3 regions of the Peribacillus sp. NPDC097895 genome follow, and region 1 is predicted to be linked to each of the others. Evidence: riboswitches for the same ligand, from Rfam matches in the RefSeq annotation. Region 1 holds a riboswitch; each other region holds the start of a gene.
What was found. A riboswitch is a leader RNA that binds a small molecule or an ion and turns the genes downstream of it on or off. The one in region 1 is predicted to bind S-adenosylmethionine.
Positions count from the first base shown of each region.

Region 1 (6,657 bases):
GTTTATGGCGTAGCCTGTTGTTCCTCCAAGCGACATCCCGATAACAACAATCAATAAACCGACAGCAAATGGATTCAGACCTTCTGTAAACTTGCCGGCTCCAATAAATAATAAGCCAAGAACAAGGATGAATGTACCAATCATTTCACTTAAAAGATTTGAAAAAGTATGAGGGATAGCTGGTGAGGTTGAAAACACACCAAGCTTTGTACCTGGATCCTCCGTAGCTTTCCAGTGAGGCAAATAATGCAAAAATACTAGAGTCGCGCCTATAATCGCCCCAATCATTTGTGCCACGATATACCCTGGCACATCAGCCCAAGGAAAATCTCCATTGATAGCCAATGCTACTGTAACAGCCGGGTTTAAATGTGCTCCACTTATGGAGCCTACTGCAAAGACACCCATTGTAACAGCCAATCCCCATGCAATCGTGATGACAATCCAGCCAGCATCTTTGGCATAAGATCCCTTTAAGGAGGATCCTGCCCCAATACCTGCACCAAATAAAATTAAAATCATCGTGCCTACTACTTCTCCCCAAAATGGAGTCATACATGACCCCTCCTCTTATAGAATGATGCCTTACCAACAAATAAAAGGAGATTCACAACAGAACTATCCTCAATAAATGAGTATGTCTGGTGTGAATCTCCTAATCTCCGTCACATGTATTAACTTGTAATTCAAAATATACTAGTTTATGAAAACGCTGTCAAATATTTTCTGAAAGATTCATTCTTTTTTCTGTAATTTTTTTGACTTTTGACCCTATTAGACGATATCCCACAATTCAGTTTTGGAAGTGGTGATTGCGGACGCTCCCGCTTCAAGGGCATTCAGGACTTCTTCCGAAGTCCGTATAAGACCACCTGCAAAAATGGGAGTTTGTAATCGTTCTTTCACTTCTTTTATCATCCATGGCATTGCGCCCGGCAATACTTCGATATAATCCGGCTTCGTTTTCTGTACCAGCTTATAACTTTTCTCCAGCGCATGTGAGTCTATTAAAAAGATTCGCTGGATGGCAATGACTCCCTTTTGCTTCGCTTTCAAAATAACGCTTGATTTTGTCGAAATCAGCCCATAGGGGTGATACTCCTGACAAATGAATTCTGTCGCGTATTCATCACTTCTTATGCCATGGATTAAATCGACATGATAAATCATTTTCTTATTATGCTGCTTGGCCATCATGCTTACATTTTTCAATTGGGAAATATGCAAGTCAAGAAACACACCAATTTCATAGGAACTATCTAGAAATCTTTCAAAATCCTTCATGCTTGCAGAGGCAGGCAAAATCTTCTGGTCCATCCATTTTCCCCCTTATGTCCCGGAAAAACTCTAAACTTTAAGTTTTTTAGTATATTTTAAAGTGCTTGATTTATCAAACACATTTTTTCTTATCGAAGAATCACTTGTCACCATATCCTTACACTAACATACCTGGTATCCCCAATACAGTACGGGGAAGAATGTATGTAAAATCCCCCTAAAGATGATTCATCATAAAGAGATTTTCAGTTTCAATGCACCTTCGACAAGCTCATACGATTTAATCGTGCCCACGGGGATTTTTCTCACGATATTCCAAGCATTCACATTCATTTTGATCATTCTATTTTCAAATTCAAAAAATGGCGGTCTGTTAAATATCTTATGATTAATGAAATTCCTATCAATAGGTTTCATTTCCACTAATTCAAATGAAATCGTTCTATTATCAACGTGAACCGGTTTTATTGTAATCCGGAAAGGTACATTTTTCTTAAACATCATTTTTTTCACTTCCGTCGTTCCCCAAAGCACTATATGCTTTGGCGTAATCTCGACTTTTATTTTCTGCTCATTAGATTTCATGTTTATAATTCTCTCTAGCATGGATGCAGTTACCTTTATCGGTATACCATTCCCAAAAACATTAAAGTGATCGAATGTATTCATCCCGGCTTTCCCCCTCTGACTTTCAATAACCCACCTCGCATGCGTGGGTTATAGCATATGCCAGGTTCACCAATGTGGTTAATCATCATGCAAAGCTACTATGAATAATCGCTATATTCTAAATTTTCCGCCTCTACCCTTGACCTTTATCATAACTCCCTGTATAGTCATAATTAATTTAATAGACAACTCTTATCCAGAGAGGTGGAGGGACTGGCCCTTTGATACCTCAGCAACAGACTTTTCATGTACTGTGCTAATTCCAGAAGTGTAAAACTTGAAGATAAGAAGAGTAAATAGCTTTGTTGCCAACACCTCTTCTTATTTTTAAGAAGAGGTGTTTATTTTATCAAAGGGAAGAAGGTATGCAACATGTCAATCACATTAACGAAAGCACCATTTAGAGCGGACCATGTCGGAAGTTTATTAAGACCAGATCGTTTACATATAGCTAGAAAGCAATTGAAGGAAGGTACCATTTCGGCGGAGCGACTTCGTGAAGTTGAAACGGAAGAAATCGAATTGATTGTCGATAAACAAATTGAAGTTGGATTAGAGGCCGTGACGGATGGGGAGTTCAGACGAACTTGGTGGCATTTTGACTTCCTCGAACATTTAAATGGCATCGAGGGATATGTAACTGAAAAAGGTCTTACATTCGATGGGGTGCAAACTGAGCGATATAATGTTCGCAATACAGGAAAGGTTTCATTCAATCCCGAGCATCCCTTCATTCATGACTTTATTGAATTGAACAAAATAGTGGACGGACGTGCCGTTGCCAAACAAACCATTCCCAGTCCCAATCAATTGTTTGCTGCCGGTGTTCATAATGAAGACATCTATCCTGATATCGAGGACTATGCAAATGATGTCATTAAAGCGTATCAAGCTGCTTTGAAAGCCTTTTATGAAGCAGGTGTGCGTTACCTTCAATTGGATGATGTATATATTGCCAGACTTTCAGCTCCAGATTTTCAGTTCAAAGATGGAAAATATTCGAGAGAACAATTAATCGATTTAGCACTGCGTGTAATTAATGGTGCATTGGAAGGAAAACCCGAGGATTTGGTCGTCACGACACACTTATGTCGTGGAAACTACCAGTCAACGTGGGCATTTGAAGGAAGTTATGCACGCATAGCCCCAACATTATTGGCAAAAGAAAAAGTAGAGGGATTCTTCTTGGAATATGACGATAACCGCTCAGGGGATTTTAAACCATTGGAATACATTCCAAACGGCGGGGCCCGGGTCGTTCTGGGAGTCGTCACTTCAAAAAATGGGGAAATTGAAGACAAGGAAGCTGTTAAGGCACGCATTAAAGAGGCCTCACAATTCGTTCCCCTCGAACAACTATGCTTAAGCCCGCAATGCGGATTCGCTTCCACCCATCATGGCAACAAGCTTACGGAAGAACAACAATGGGAGAAGTTGAAATTCATCGTTGATGTAGCAAAAGAAGTTTGGGAATGACGAGGCGGCGACATTATTACTGATTTACAGGATTCGAACAACCTAATCGGCAGCCCCTACCTGCTATCCGTATCAGGGATAAGTGACTCTCTACTTAGCACGGCTTTGCTTATATTCGGCATCGCCAGCCTGATCGGATCAAAGTTTGGCGGATATAGTATGGATCGATGGGGTGTATCATTTACACTAATTGGCGGTATGGCGCTGCATATTGTGATGATCATCATGTTATCCATCGTTACGAATTCATTGATGGGCGTTTTGATAATCCTTACATTATGGTCGTTCGCAGCATGGTCATCAGGGCCGACACAGCCATATCATTTAGCGACCCTTGAGCCTGAATCATCAGGAGTCATGCTCGGTCTGAATCAGTAGATGATGCAATTGGCCATGGCGGCCGGTGCTGGAATTGGCGGTGTTGCTGTAGAACAAGTATCCCTTTCTTCCATAACCTGGATCGGTGCAACAGGCGTTGCCATTGCCATGGTCATTGTTCTGGTCCTTTCAAGTTCATCCTCAAGCAGTGAAATAGTAGAGTCCATAAAATCTTAGAACGTTATATAAACATCCATCATAAGGCGATATAATAGCCTTATGATGGATCCTAAAGCTGAAAGCAACAAAAAAAGAACGTCCATCAGCACGTCCCCTTTTTACTTGCAGCTATCTTCATCATCCACTTTCTTCACAAATATATCATCGGTCACCCTATCTTCCAGCTTGTTCTTCAAGACCAATTCTGCGGCCTTCCCATCACTAGGCGACCCGTCCGAAAAATACATCGGAAATAAGGAGAAAAACATTACATAGAAGGAAAAATATATGAATTGATACCAGATTACCGAGCTTTCCAAGATATTCTGATACACTAAGCTATATATGATCAACATACTGACTAAATTAAAGGTAGCCCCCCCTAAATAAATCAGCATATTCGTCAATCGATTATCATGTTTCAATCCTCTGAACTCGCAAGTCCCATTCCAAAAATAATATTTCCTTACCTCTATGTTCCGAAAGGCGAAAAGTTTATTACCACAACCGATCAAGATTTTCTTTTCAGATCCTCCAAAAATCGTCACAAAGAAGATATGCCCGCTCAAATGTATCAGCGTAACGATTGGCATAATCAAAAAAAAGGAAAATAGAAATTTAATGATATCAGTGAGACCAAACATTTTAATCCACCATCCTTATCAAAGAAATTTTCTTATGAACCTTTTTACAAGGATGATACACTAATACCCAGTCCAAACTAGTTATAACTAGTAATTTTTCACAACATTATTTATTGATTTTCAACATCGATTTAAGAACCATTTAGCCATTTTTAATTTAATTCGGCCTTCCGCCTACTTAATTCGGCCTTCCGCCCACTTAATTCGGCCTTCCTCTTACTTATTTCGACCTTCCTCCCTTTAATTCGGCCTTCCGCCTACTTAATTCGACCTTCCTCCCTTTAATTCGGCCTTCCTCCCTTTAATTCGGCCTTCCGCCCACTTAATTCGATCTTCTTCCTACTTAATTCGTCCTCTTTCCACTTATTTCGCCCTACTAAATGTTGTCGCATCAGAGGTATTTACGTCGTTATTGCGAAAATCCGATTCATACAAAAACAAGGCTATCTCTCTCCAATATTGGAATGTGATAGCCTTGTTTGATCTTATTTTTCATTAAGGGTACGAAGTATCTCTGCGTTGCTTTGTCCCGGCTTCAGTCCCGCATGTTTATATTCAGGGGTGAAAACCGATGTTTTGATTGGGCAGGCAATTTGCTTCTGTTCATTTCCTTTTCCGTCAGGTACTTCGACGATCATTCCCCTATCCTTCAATTGGGGATGGTTGGTCGCTTCGGTAAAGGTCAGCACTGGTTCTGCGCATGCCTCGAAGTCAGCAAATATTTCCTGCCATTCATGGAAATCCTTTTCCAGGAAAGCTTGTTGGACGAACGTTTTGAATCGGATTCCGCTTTCTTCATCGCTGCCCATGCTCAGTTCATACAATTCCGGTGCCCCGATGGCTTCACATAAAGCTTTGCGAAATGGGGGCTCGAGACTTCCAACGGAAAAATAACGTCCATCTTTCGTTTCGTAAAAGTCATAAAAAGATCCCCCGTTTAACATCAATTTCTCTGGCTCAAGTTCCATGTCCCCTTGTAAATTCAGAGGTGCTGATATGGCATTCAATGCAAAACTGCAATCGGTCATGCTGATGTCGATGGCTTGGCCTTCCCCTGTTCGCTCCCTGTAAATGACAGCAGACAATATGCCGATAACGGCATGCAGTGAACCTCCAGCAAGATCGGCTATTTGGGTTCCGTTTTTTGCAGGGCCGCCTCTTTTTGTTCCGGAATAGCCTGATAAACCTGCAATCGATAGATAATTGATATCATGGCCCGGTCGGTCCTTATAGGGACCGGTCTGGCCGAATCCCGTGATGGAACAGTAAATCAATTTCGGATTGATCCGTTTTAATGCCTCATACCCCAGTCCTAGGCGTTCCATGATGCCTGGACGGAATTGTTCTATGACGATATCGTAGTCCTTCACTAGATTTTTTACGGATTCGATGGACTCTGATTGTTTTAAATCAAGTGTGATCGACTTCTTCGATCTGTTAAGATATTGGTTCACACCCCATGAATCACTTGCTCCCGGCCTCTCTACCCTCAAAACGTCCGCTCCTAAATCCGCTAGCATCAAAGTGGCAAATGGGCCTGGCAATAACGTTGAAAAGTCCAATACTTTTAAATTAGTCAATAAGGTCATCAGCTGCGCACCTTCCCTTTCCATTGGAAATATTCAATCGGATACACATGCAGTTAACGCTTTCCCCGTTGTTCTGTGCATGCCATTTAGCTACATAGAGATTACGATTATCATATAACATCCCCTATTAAATTTGTATGAATTTCCATTTATAAAAAATAAAAAGCCAGGAATCATCCTCCTGGATTCTGTTTATGAGCCTAAAGATAAACAAATAAAAGCCGGACAATTTAAAACTCATTGTCCGGCTGATTTTACTTATAGCTTGTTCATTCGTATTTTTTGTCAAAGTCAAACTCGACTTCATCAAGTTTAACGAACTTAGTCTTTCTTATCATTTTATAGCCAAACCATAGACCAAGGAAAAGCGGGATTCCCAGGTATGCAGCTATAACACTGCCCCAATCAATCTGGTCTGAGAAAAAGGCTTGGATATTTTGGGACAGGATGACGATCAGACCAAT
Region 1 covers NZ_JBNNSH010000003.1:30,981-37,637, forward strand. The annotation lists gene ACQKMH_RS16415 (MIP/aquaporin family protein) at 1-555, opposite strand, end outside; gene ACQKMH_RS16420 (glycerol-3-phosphate responsive antiterminator) at 775-1,317, opposite strand; gene ACQKMH_RS16425 (hypothetical protein) at 1,510-1,947, opposite strand; SAM riboswitch class I at 2,137-2,237, shown strand; gene ACQKMH_RS16430 (5-methyltetrahydropteroyltriglutamate--homocysteine S-methyltransferase) at 2,320-3,423, shown strand; partial or broken gene ACQKMH_RS16435 (MFS transporter) at 3,475-3,978, shown strand; gene ACQKMH_RS16440 (hypothetical protein) at 4,080-4,604, opposite strand; gene ACQKMH_RS16445 (CaiB/BaiF CoA transferase family protein) at 5,090-6,193, opposite strand; gene ACQKMH_RS16450 (amino acid permease) at 6,463-6,657, opposite strand, start outside.

Region 2 (6,657 bases), on a different contig from region 1:
TTGTGCCGTATTTATAGAAAAAGTCGAACAGGTCCACTTTTTTCTTTGCTTTCGCTGTCTGTGTAACAGGAATGGGTACGCTCATCCTATTTTCCTCCTGTAGAATAGAATAGTAGTTCTTCTTCGCTGGTTTTGCTCGTTTCTAATTCAATGACAGTGCTCCCGTCATATAACACATATGTCCGATTGGTGATGCCAATGATTTCGGAAAGTTCGGATGATGCATATATGATGGCTTTCCCATTTCTCGCAAGCTGTGCAATCAATTCGAATATATCCTTCTTAGCTCCAACATCGACCCCTTTTGTGGGTTCATCGAATATATATACATCCGCATCGGCTAATAACCACTTCCCAATGGCAACTTTTTGCTGGTTACCACCTGAAAGGTTTTCGACTCTCACTTCCCCTGAAGGAGTTTTAATGTCGAGGCTCGCAATCAGTTCCTTCGCTTTTTCTTTTTCGGCCTTACGATCCACGAAGCTGAATGTCTTGCAGAATTTGCCGATACTGGCTGCAGTCAAGTTTGCCGTAACCGTTTCCTGAACAAGGACTCCTTCTTTCCTGCGTTCCTCCGGTACTAGTGCCAGTCCGCTTTTCACTGCATGATGCGGCGATTTCAAAGTAAGTTTTCGGCCATTCAGGACGACTTCACCCGCTGTGATCGAAGTATGACCGAAAAGGGCTTTACACAGCTCCGTTTTCCCAGCACCGACCAGCCCTGCCAAGCCGATTATCTCGCCTGCCTTTAGATGAAGGCTAACATTTTTAACTTTCGCTGCATCTGACAATCCCTTCACTTCCAGTACAACCTGTCCAATCGAAGAATTCACTTCAGGGAACTGTTCATCCATGGTTTTCCCGAGCATACTCTCGACCACTTCGGTTCGCGTGATTTCCTCCATTTTTCGACAAGTGACACGCTCTCCATTTCTCATGATCGTAATTTCCTCACAGATTTCAAATATCTCAGGGAGACGATGGGAAATGAAAATGATTCCCACACCTTTTTGCTTTAATTCATTTACAATTCGAAAAAGTTCTGTCGTCTCCGTATGACTTAACGGAGCAGTTGGTTCATCGAGAATCAAGAATTTGCATTCTGTCGAAACGGCCCTCGCTATCAGGACCATCTGTTTTTCAGCCAAGGTAAGGTCTCTTACCAGCTTTTTTGAAGAGACACGAATTTTCATATCATCAAGAATATAAGAGGCTTTGTTGTGCAGCTCTTTCCAATGTACCATCTGTTTTTTGCCCATGTTTTGGACCATATCATTCAACATTACATTTTCCCCAACCGTTAAATAGGGGATCAGTGCGGTATCTACTTCCTGATGCACAATTTGAATGCCTTGTTCCTGCGCCTCCTTTGGCGAACGGATATCCTGCTTCATCCCATTTAAAAAAATTTCACCTGAATAATGAACATGAGCTCCTGATAAAACTTTCATTAACGTCGATTTCCCTGCTCCGTTTGCACCGACCAATGCATGTGCTGTCCCTGATTGTGCAGAAAAATCAACTTCACTTAGCGCCTTTACCCCAGGAAACTCAATCGAGATCTTCTTCATTTCTAGTTGTGTGCCCATGTCCATCCCCCCTATTGAACAGACACTCCCTTCTACTGAAAGAGAGTGTCTCTTTTTACTTTTTATAATGGTCTTTCAAAACTTTCATCCAATCCTCTTCAAATTCTGCTGATACACCCCAGCCATCGACAATACCAGATAGATTGGACATGTTTACCGCTTCTTTTGAAGCTTGGATTTGCTTTTGTGAAATTAGTGAAGCCTTTAAGTCATATGTTTGCGGCGTTTCTTCGCCCGCTAATTTTTTTGCCAATAACCTCATATTCACTGCACCGATCAATTTGGGATCGACTGCTGCCGTGTAGGACCATGAGCTATCAGCTGATTGGATTTCCTGAAGATCTGCATTTGATACATCAATTCCATATATCTTCACTTCATCCCGGCCTGCTTCTTTAATAGCCCGTGCCGCTCCAATAGCGAAGGCATCCCATGTTGCAAATATTGCATCCAATTTTCCTTTAGGATATTTATTCAGCATTGCGGCTACTGCATTCTGTGTCTGAACGGAAGTATCAGCTGATGCCACTCCGAATCTTTCGACTTCTTTAATCCCAGGATTTTCTTTTAATTTTTCCTGATAGACTGCGTTTCGTCTTACCATTGGAGGGAAACCATCCACCCAAAGATAGGCAATTGAAGCTTTACCTTTCTGTTCTTCTATCAATTTATCAAAAGCGAGTGTTGCCAGCGCCTCATCATCCTGTGAGGTTAATGTCACACCGTCTATTTTGGATAGATCACTAATAGAATCGAAGGTGACAACGCTTTTACCTGCATCAACCAACTTTTGAACGTCATTCACTGTCGCTGCATCATCCCCATGGGAGATGATATAGCCGTCATAATCTTCCTCCAAAGCCTGGGCGATGGCATCATGGAATTTAGCCGTATCTCCATTGGCTGTATATGTATCCACTTGAAACCCTAAATCTTCTCCTTCTTCCTTCGCTCCGGCTAAGTATTGAGCCGTATGATCATCTCCGCCAATTTTACGGATCACTTTGATTTTGGCTCCTTCCCCTTCGGCAAATCTTTCCGGTACATTTTCAAATGATACCTTTTCTTCTTTCTTCGCTTCTGTAGAACTCTGCCCTGTTGAGCACCCCGTTAATAGCAAAGCCGAAGCGATGGCTGAAACGAATACCCCTTTAATAGACCTTCTCATCTTGTTCCCCCCTAAAATCTCTTATTATTCGCATCAATCAAGTTGGTGTAAATCCTAAAATAAAAACCTCTCTAGTATAGAGAGGTTTGATCAGCTGTTTTGCAGACTTGTCCCTCTCTTATCTGTCAAAACATTTCTGTTTTGCAGGATTTAGCACCAATTCCTAATGGAACGGTTGCTGGGCATCTTAGGGCCAGTCCCTCCGCCACTCTTGATAAGAGAATATATTGTAATACGTTTTTCGTAATTATCACTTTATCGGGATATAGTCATAAAGTCAATAGATTTTTGAATATTTGAAATGTTTCTGTTTATTTTTTATTTTCTTTGCAGTTGGGCTAGACGTTTTTTCTCAATTTTTTCAAGTCTCTCCAACTGACGTAATTTCACTTCAAACAAAGTGATTGGATCACGGTAAACTTCCGGATTTTCTTTCATATGCTCCAATGCTGCCTGGTAGTCTTTAATTTCAGTCTGCGTTTGTTCAATTGTTTTTTGAAGTAAGGCAAATGAACTGCGATAGAAAAGTGCAATGTCACGATCCAGGGATTTTTCAAACAACCCGAATTGGGTAAGGAAACGTTCAGTGATCATCTCAGCAACATCCAGGTAATCTTCACTTTCCAGGTATTTCTTATAACGATTGTACATATTGGCTTTATTTTGCGGTATCGCCCCAAACAGCTTTCCTGCTCCTTTAAGCAGCAATTGTGATGGAGTCCTGCGCATAAGGATATTAACGTCATCGATGCGGATACTGCTTGTCATCCGATCGGCATCACGACGCCAGTCATCCAATACTCTGAAGTCACCTGCAAGCGTAATTCGTTCTTCTTTGTATAATTCATTGAAACCAGCACTCATCTCATCCATAAATTGTTGGCTTTGTGCGAATTCCATTTGGGAACTGGCAATCCAATCTTGAAGGGAACGGTAATACTGCGGCATGATTTTATCAGATATGAATGCTTGGATCCGCTCATTCATTTCCTGGTTTAACTGTATATGGACCTGACTGAAATCACTGCTTTCGGTTAACGATTTAGAACAATCCCTCAGTAATTCAGGAATTTTGGAATAAAGTTGATTTTTCACTTCATCTTTAAGCGAACGATATGACCTTATGATATTCTCACTTTTTTCTTTTTCCAAATCAGCCAGTTGGTTGACCGCTCCATTTAGTTTGATTTCCATCTGTTCATTCCAAGAAATGGAGTGCTCACATTTACGCTCATTAGCTGCCCGTTTTTCTAACAGGTTAGATAATGTTTTACGAATGAAAGCAAGGATTTTTTCAGACCTTTTTTCTTTCCAATTATCATCTTGATAATTCGATTGAAGGAAAACTGAAAGGTCCTTCAATTGCTGCTTGCTGTCATAAAGTTTGGAGAAGGCGAATACTTTCGCATTCGGGAAGTATGCATTCACTTTATCCCATGTTTCGTCTTCCATTCGAACTGCGACTTGATCACTGTATATCGTATCCATTTTATTTAATAAGAAATGAATCGGAAGTTTCGGGGCCATCATTTGAATTTCCAATAACAGGTCCCGTTCACTTCCGGTGAATGGCGCCCGGGCATCTAGAACGAACATCAGGCCATCACTGCCATGCAAATAGCTTTGGAAGTCGGATTCCACGCTTATTTCGCCATTGAACCCCGGTGTATCCAATAATCGCAGACGATTATTTCTGAGGTAATCACTAATAAGGGTAACATCGACAATCGTCCCGCGCTGACGGCGTGTTTCATCCAATTCAGTTAACTCCATGACAGCTTTGCGATCTGTATCGGTAATTTCGAGGATTTCCAAGTCATCCCCGTCTTTGACACTTACTAGGGACGAATGATCTTCGGCAGCAATACTCTCCCCAACTATTGACTGAATAAAGGATGTCTTGCCATTTCCTGTACTTCCCACAAGTAGAAGATTGAAATTTCCGGTATCCTTAAGACCTTCGACCATCCAATTAAGCTTATTGCCAACCCTTAAATCATTCTCATCAGCCCACTGGATAATGGAATTGAATAGTTTTTCCCCCGCTTCCAGTCCGCCTCCCAATTTAGGGGATTTCACCAACAGACTTTCTGCATCCTGAATGACCAGCGCATTGATCGTATCCGGGAAGATTTCATTCCAGGACAACGCGGATGCCGCTGCAAACAGCGATAGCTCCCCATCTGCGATTTTCAGCCAGTTTTCCAGTAACCTTGGTACGACAGGACTTAAATCTTTGATTAGGTGCGTTCCTTCCAGCAGACCTGCATATGCATCCCGATAATAGACGGATAGCTCATCCCATACATCTGCGTTGTTTAATTCGATGGTATCTATCAAGTTATTAATCACTCTTAGCCATTCGAAATAAGAATCCGTATATTTATAATTTTTCCAAAGGGCAACCGTCACCTTTTCGAAACGACCCTGGTCGAGTGTGTATAGCGAGCCTAGGACCGTTGAAAAATAATCCGGATCCATCGATTGGGCAACCCCCTGCTGGATATACGTTTTCAGCACATCGAACCAGCCCATTGATTCTGTACGGATACTTTCATTCGCCGCCAATACCACCGCACTGTTCCAATCCTTTTGTTCTTCAAAAAAGGCGCGTGCAATTTCCGTGACATTCGGGTAGTCCGGTTGAAACTCGACTGCTTCTTTCACCACTTTGGAAGCCAGATCATTTCTGGATTCTACTATGTACAGTGAAAACAGTTGTAAAAGAACCTCTGTTTTCAAGACCGTTTCATTCGTATCGACGGATTTATAGATATCCTCTGCGGTTGAATACATTTCCAGTTCAAAATAAGCATCAGCGATGTTTTTCTTCGCCCATGAACCAAGTTCCCCTTCTATGTTTTCCCATTTAAAAATGGCTGCTTCATAGTCGTGGTGCTGAAAATATACTTCACCCTGAGCAAATCGAATTGCCGTTAAATCTGCTCTTTCCTTTTTTTGTTCCACGAGAAACATTTCACCCAAAGCTTGAATGGGGTGCTTCCTGGAATCCTCAATCATCGTTTCATAATATTTTTTTCCGATCAGACGTTCGTCCATCTTTATTCCCCCGATATATTTCATATTTTCAATTAAAGGATAATCACTGATTCTATAAGCCTTCTAATAGACCTAACGTTCAATCTATAGGTTCCTTTAGTTAAAAAATCATTTACAAAACCTTAAAATGTTATTTTAGCAAAACAATATGGTAACAACATTTCACCACTCTTACAATTTTAAAACAGAAACAAATGAAACTGTAATGTTTTTAATAAACCGATACAGAGATGTCATTTCCATATTCGAGAAAATATGTTTTTTCTTCTTTTACCCATATCAGATAGAGGTGAGCGCACCATTCTTTACACCTCTAAATTACCAGAAGCCAGCCCGTTAACTATCTACCTCGTCCATTACTAAATCCCCATCTTTGCGTTCATATAAAAAAGCAGTACCCTCATTCAAAAAAGGTAACTGCTCTCTGATAAGCTCCGAACAGTCATTGTCCTTTGACAAATTAGGATTATACCCCTGTACGCTTACGTTGGTTATTCGGCTTTTTGGTCAACTGGCTTTTAAGCTGTTTCGTTTTCTTCACAACGCCCGTTTCCAATTTATCTTTACTTGATCCTGCTTGCTTTTGAGCCAGTTTTTGTTTGACTGCATCCGCCAGGCTTAACTTTTTATTTTCAGACATACTGTTGTCTCCTTTAGTGTTCTGCCTTCTATTATAATATAGTTGCGGTTAGAAAGATAATAGGGAGTTATATCCGATTCCCTTTCAAAAAACACCCTGGATAAAGGAAGTTTCGTCAACAGGGGACTAATTTCCTGCTCCTTAAAAAGGAATAATGATAAATTATATTGACTAATCGTCATTCTGATTGTAATAATCGT
Region 2 covers NZ_JBNNSH010000006.1:87,535-94,191, reverse strand. The annotation lists gene ACQKMH_RS22980 (ABC transporter permease) at 1-85, opposite strand, end outside; gene ACQKMH_RS22975 (sugar ABC transporter ATP-binding protein) at 87-1,589, opposite strand; gene ACQKMH_RS22970 (sugar ABC transporter substrate-binding protein) at 1,645-2,757, opposite strand; SAM riboswitch class I at 2,873-2,978, opposite strand; gene ACQKMH_RS22965 (GTPase domain-containing protein) at 3,076-5,817, opposite strand; gene ACQKMH_RS22960 (hypothetical protein) at 6,284-6,457, opposite strand.
Region 2: linked by a shared signal. The riboswitch ahead of ACQKMH_RS22970 (sugar ABC transporter substrate-binding protein) and the one ahead of ACQKMH_RS16430 (5-methyltetrahydropteroyltriglutamate--homocysteine S-methyltransferase) in region 1 are both predicted to bind S-adenosylmethionine.

Region 3 (6,657 bases), on a different contig from region 1:
TGTACGAGAGAGCTTATCAATCTTGTATATATTTGAAAACTAAGGCGTTAAATTAATAAGTCTGAAAGAAAATTTTGATACCAATCCCCCCAAGGTTAGGAGGACCGGAGATTTCAATACTACTACTTCTTAAAAATATGAGGTTGGTCTGTGTTTATGGGAGTGCTTGTATTGGATTTTGCATTACTAGCATCATTTAATGTTAGTTCTTTTGTTTCTGGTGTCCAGGCGTATTAAGTGTTTTTCCTTGGGGCACTTATGTTGGTGACAGGATTAGCCGAACTTCAAAAAGACAGAAAAGGATTTTGGGGGTATATGAATATTGCTATCTCTTTATTTATTTTCTTTGCTTCCATAGGATGCACTAAAGAGACCACAATAAGTGGTCTCTTTTATTTGTTCAAAAAATCAACATTAATGTTTAACAAAGCCAATTTATAAAGCACGCTATTTCAATTATAATCAAGAATCCTACGAGTGCTATATCATTTAGTATCCATGAAATTAACATATTTCACTAAATTCATGGATAGTCTTTTTTACGTACGTGTAAATGTAACGCTTCCGTACAAGGATTTACGGTCCCGGCATTACTACGATTGATTAAACCTTTGGAGCAACAGTATTTAAAGGAACATCTATGGCAGACTCACCATAAGAGGATTAACTATGACTCTACCAAAGTTCAATACTGATACTTCTGGTTTTTTGGTTTATAATAACAACCATCTAGTCTTATGAGGGGGGATCTTATGAATGAATATAATGTAACGGTCAGGAATGGCAGTACTTTAATTTTGTCAGAAATCATTAAAGCTGAAGATGAAAGAGAAGTCCTTGGCACTCTTTTAATTTCCAGTGAATTATTTAATCAACCATTTACCGACATCAGGATTTTAGAACGCTGATTTGTGCCCGCCCGTTCCATTTGTTACACTGTAATAAATCTTTATACGGTAGGCGATATTATGTGTGGACGTTTCACCCTTTTCACTGACATTGAAGAAATAAAAGAACGGTTTGAAATCCAAGGATCATTTGATGAGGAATACCAATACAGTTATAATATAGCACCTTCCCACTCCGTGCTCTCCGTCATTAATGACGGAACTAGGAATCGACTTGGATATCTTCGGTGGGGACTCATTCCTTTTTGGGCAAAAGACGAAAAAGTGGGTTACAAAATGATCAATGCAAGGGCAGAAACCATTGCTGAGAAGGCAAGCTTCAAGAATGCGTATAAGAAGAAACGATGCTTGATAGTCGCTGACTCTTTTTATGAATGGAAGAAGACACCCGAGCGAAAAATACCGATGCGAATAAAACTTAAGAATCATGCTCCATTTGGAATGGCCGGTCTTTGGGAATCCTGGAAATCTCCCGAAGGCATCAGTATCTATTCTTGCTCTGTTATAACAACCGTTCCTAATGAGCTAATGACCAGCATTCATGATCGAATGCCAGTCATCCTTAAACCGGAAGATGAAAAAGATTGGTTGAATCCATCCATTAATGATGCGGCCTATCTGCAGCAATATTTAAAGTCATTCGATTCGGAACAGATGGAAGCATTTGAAGTATCGACTGATGTGAACTCGACTAAAAATAATTCACCTAACCTAATACAACAAATTTGTTGAGAGGTCTTTAGACCTCTTTTTTATATTCATTCCTTCCCAATAAATGGCGATATTAGGTAGTGTAATGTTAATAAAACTTATTTACTGCACTTATAAAAATCCGTTTTTAATCATGTGAAATAATTTTTAACTTAACCTTGCGATAATAGACAAAATGCTGTACTCTTATATTTACTTTTCATTTTGACATTCGATGTCACTTTCAGAGAGTGGACTCGTCTATACTTAGAGTGGTTTCGGCAAGTTTCCAGCCTGCACTATCCTGAGGACATCGTGACATTTGATATTATTTTCACTATATAATGTAAATCTTCTTATCAAGAGAGACGGAGGGACTGGCCCGAAGATGTCTCGGCAGCAGACTTAATAGGAGTGCTGTGCCAAATCCAGCAGGCAGATTCTCGCCTGAAAGATAAGGAGGGTGTTTTTTATAAATTAAAAGACCTCTTCTTGTGTTTAAAAGAAGGGGTCTTTTTTTGCTTACAGTTTTTTAAGCATTCTTCCATGACTGGGATATTATCATCTTTTAATAGGGGGAATTTGCGAAAGCTGTTAAAAGAATAAGAGCTGTGACACATGTCATGGGAAAAATAAAAAGAGGTGTTCATCATGAGTACAAACAATAAAGGGAATCCATGGGCGTTGATCCCATTTGTCGTTTTTCTAATTTTATTTATAGGTTCAGGGGTCATTACAAGAGATTTTTATTCATTTCCTGTGATTGTAGCGATTTCAATTGCATCAGCCGCCGCATTGGCAATGAATCGAAAAGAGTCTTTCAATGAAAAGGTTGAAATCTTTTGTAAAGGTGCCGGGGACTCCAATATTATGTTAATGGTTATCATTTTCATTTTGGCCGGCGCTTTTTCAGAAGTTGCAAATGGCATGGGGGCAGTTGAATCAACGGTGAATCTTGCCCTAGCGGTTTTTCCGCAAAATCTTTTAATGGTAGGGATTTTCATTATCGCTTGTTTTATTTCTTTATCAATGGGGACAAGTATGGGAACGATTGTAGCGCTTGCACCTATAGGGGTGGGAATTAGTGAGCAAACTGACATATCGCTTGCCCTTTCAATGGCCGCCGTTATCGGTGGTGCGATGTTTGGTGATAACCTATCCTTCATATCAGATACGACAATCGCGGCAGTTCGTACCCAGGGCACTAAAATGAAGGATAAGTTTAAGGTGAATTTTTTCATCGTGTTACCTGCTGCCATCATCACATGTGTCATCCTTGGAATGTTAACGATGGGAGAACAAGCCGCCATCTCCCAACATTCATATAATTGGGTGAAGATCCTTCCTTATCTTGGTGTATTGATCACAGCATTGGCAGGAGTCAATGTGTTCCTGGTTCTTACCACTGGAATAGTATTTGCAGGAATTATCGGTATGGCGGATGGCAGTTATAAACTGTTGGATGTCATTCAAAAAACGGGAGAGGGGATGGCGGGAATGTATGAAATCTCTTTCCTGGCCATTTTGATTGCAGGTATGGTGGCTGTCATCAGGCATAATGGCGGCATTGATTATCTTCTCCAAGTCGTGACCCGAAATAGTAAAACAAAAAAAGGCGCTGAATTCAGCATTGCCGGGCTTGTTAGTTTGACGAACCTTTCAACGGCCAATAACACGATTTCAATAATCATTGCCGGACCTCTTGCCAAAAATATTGCTGAAAAGTATGGGATTGATCCCCGTAAATCCGCGAGCCTGCTTGACGTTTTTGCCTGTTGTATCCAAGGGTTAATTCCATATGGGGCCCAGCTTCTGGTAGCGGCGGGGGTAGCAAAGATTTCTCCGATTAGCATCTTGCCATATTCATATTACCCACTTTTAATTGGCGTTTGTGGAGTAATAGCGATCTTGATTGGTTTTCCACGATTTCAGGCGGGAGTAGATGTAACGAAGAAACGTGCTTCTTAAAATGAAACAACCCCCTGAATCATTAGATACAGGGGGTCAAGAACTAAGAGATGTATGGGAGAAGCGGAAGAAATGCAATATAGCCACAGTTTCTCCTTTGAAGACGCGCCAATCCTTGAAACTATTATATATTTAACCGCACAGTGTTTTTTTCACTCGTGCGGTTTTTGTTTTATATTCGGTAAACCAAAGGAGAACGATCCAAGTAACCATTAGTGACTGTTTTGTAAAACCGTACGCATTCACGTTGGTTCACAAATTTAGACCAATATAGGAGTGCATAAAGTCTTATGGTAGAAAAGCAAAAGAGGGTGGTTGTGTCATCTGAAAATGCATTGCGGCAAGGAAAAAATGCAACTCTTCTGCCACAATTGTGAATTATTTAATGTAGTACTAGGCTATTAGTGCTCTTAATTAAGTCGTTTTACGACTTGGAAATACCCTTTTTATATATAAGACACTGATTGATTCTAGTTGTAAAGTTTTTTTCCTTTGCTGATAGGAATATGGATTGTGAATAGTATAAGGAGTCAACTCTAAAGGACGAACCAAATGTTGTGGATAAAGCACTATAGATGGAAAGTACATATTGGGTAGAAAGAGCCTCGTGTCATCGGAGGGCTTTACCTGACAGTAGGAATATTTTTTTGACAAGAGACAAAGATTTTAACTTTGTCTCTTGTGAAATTACCTATTCAAACGAAGATGATTTTGAGTTATTTAAAGATGAAGAAGAGATTTTTATTTTCGAGGGAGAACAGATTGATCATATGTTCTCCCTTATGTTGAGAAGATGTATATTGAAAAAATTCATCATGAATTCGAAGGAGATACTTTTTTTCCAAAAGTTAATTTCAATAAATGGAATGAAATATCTTTTGAAGGGGTTATGAATGACAAACATCCTTATAACTACGATTTTCATGTTTATGAAAGGGCGCTTTTTCTTTATACATCTAACGGTGCAGTCTAGTTTAAGATGATTATCACACCTCCTGGTTAAATAAAATAGAATTAGAATGGATAATGACCGCCTTTAAATTTCAGTCTGTAAGAAATGTTTCAAGAAAGTGACGAGAGGCAGAGGACATATACTGATTTTTCATCCAAACTATGGCAGTCTGCGTAACTAATGATGCTTCTGATATTTCCTTATACTTTAAATCAGCATTTTTAAATAATTCTAGCCAATCTCGCTGAACAATTGCCGTTCCTATGCCTAGGTTTGCCCAGAGTAGAATTGATTTAGTATCATCAATTTTCCCAAGTATATTAGGCTCAAATCCAGCATTTCGACACGCCTGCGTAATTATATTCTCATATCTATTAAGTACAAGTAATGGCTGATCTGCTAGATCAGAGAGGGTTATGGATGATTCATTTTTTTCCCATAATGGTGTGCCAGCTGTCACTGCAACCATAGGTTCTTCAGGCAAGAGAATTGAATCGTAATATTCTGAATTGATGGGAGTGCGAACGATACCAATATCTATTAATCCTTTTTTTAACATATCTAAAATCTCTGGTGTACTACGGTGTTTAATTTGAAAACTAATATTAGGATATAACTGATTGAAGTTATATATTCGTATAGGCAAAATAGCATCGCCAGTAGAGGCAAGCGTCCCAATTCGTAATGTTCCACGACTTCCTTCATCGTAATCCTTCAATTCACTGATTGTTGTTTCAGTTAACTCTATAATCTGCTTTGCCCTGTATTGCAGCCTTTTCCCTACGTCCGTAATTTTTAAATTTCTCGTGTTTCTTTCAAACAGTTTCACCTCTAATTCATCTTCTAACATTTTTAACTGTTTACTAAGTGGTGGTTGAGCCATGTGTAATCGGGCTGCTGCTTTGGTTATACTATCTTCTTCAGCAATAGCTAAAAAATAAATCAGTTGTTTAATATCCATCATAAACATCTCCGACCTTAATTTATTCTAAATGAGTATTAATTCTATATTATTTAGATATTTTTATTATAAATAAATGTTTAGTAAAATAAAACTAATTGTTATAAATAAGGGAGAGAGTTTTATGGATATATTCGTTTCACTTTTAATTATATTTAGTATGCTGATTTTTAGCATCTTCAAAAACATTAACATTTTGTACCCTCTTATATTGGGATTAGGTATCCTATCGTTTCTTTCCTTTAAACGAGGGTTCGATATAAAAGACGTTCTATCAATGGTTTTGAAAGGGGCTTCTAAAACTAATCAAATTTATATTCTTCTGGTCCTATTAGGAGCTTCAACAGCTATTTGGATGGCTTGCGGAACGGTGCCTGCTTTTATTTACTACGGAATTAAGATTATTAACCCACACTTCTTTATTATTTCAGCTTTTATTATTACTTGTGCAGTTTCATTAGTAATTGGCTCATCCTTCGGAACAGTTGGAACAATTGGTATTGTATTTATAATAATGGCTAAAGCAAGCCATATTAATTTAGATTTAACTGCCGGTGTCATTATAACAGCCGCCTATATTGGTGAGAGAAGTTCTCCGTTGTCTTCTAGTGCCAACTTGGTTGCAATTTTGACAGAAACCAATCTTTACGTAAATTTAAAACGAATGTTTTTTACTACAATTGTACCGTTTATCATAGTTATTGGTATTTATCTGATGTTATCAGTGAAGAATCCTCTTCATATTGGTTTTCTTGATACTAGTACTGAACTTCGAGCTTACTATAATTTGAATTCTGCTATTCTAATTCCTGCAATTGTAATTTTATTATTCGTCGTATTTAAAATGGATGTACGAATTGCGTTGGTTGTTAGCATCATTATCGCTTTTGTCGAAAGTATCCTATTTCAGTCTAAATCCGTCGGTGAGCTAATTCATTTTATGATTTTTGGTTATAAAATAGATTCTGCCAGTAGTATCACAGATATTTTGCACGGAGGTGGGATATTAACAATGTTACAATCAATACTGATCGTCATGATCTCATCTTGCTATGCGGGAATATTTGAAGGCACAAACATGCTAGCAGACTTTGAAAATGCCGTGGAAAAAGTCAGCATCAGATTTGGCCCCCTTTTTGCTACAACAGTAACCAGTATCGCCGGCTGTTTCTTTGGAT
Region 3 covers NZ_JBNNSH010000001.1:2,333,015-2,339,671, reverse strand. The annotation lists gene ACQKMH_RS11225 (DUF3953 domain-containing protein) at 238-441, shown strand; gene ACQKMH_RS11220 (hypothetical protein) at 753-908, shown strand; gene ACQKMH_RS11215 (SOS response-associated peptidase) at 969-1,640, shown strand; SAM riboswitch class I at 1,952-2,059, shown strand; gene ACQKMH_RS11210 (Na+/H+ antiporter NhaC family protein) at 2,250-3,566, shown strand; partial or broken gene ACQKMH_RS11205 (dihydrofolate reductase) at 4,153-4,539, shown strand; gene ACQKMH_RS11200 (LysR family transcriptional regulator) at 4,610-5,482, opposite strand; gene ACQKMH_RS11195 (Na+/H+ antiporter NhaC family protein) at 5,604-6,657, shown strand, end outside.
Region 3: linked by a shared signal. The riboswitch ahead of ACQKMH_RS11210 (Na+/H+ antiporter NhaC family protein) and the one ahead of ACQKMH_RS16430 (5-methyltetrahydropteroyltriglutamate--homocysteine S-methyltransferase) in region 1 are both predicted to bind S-adenosylmethionine.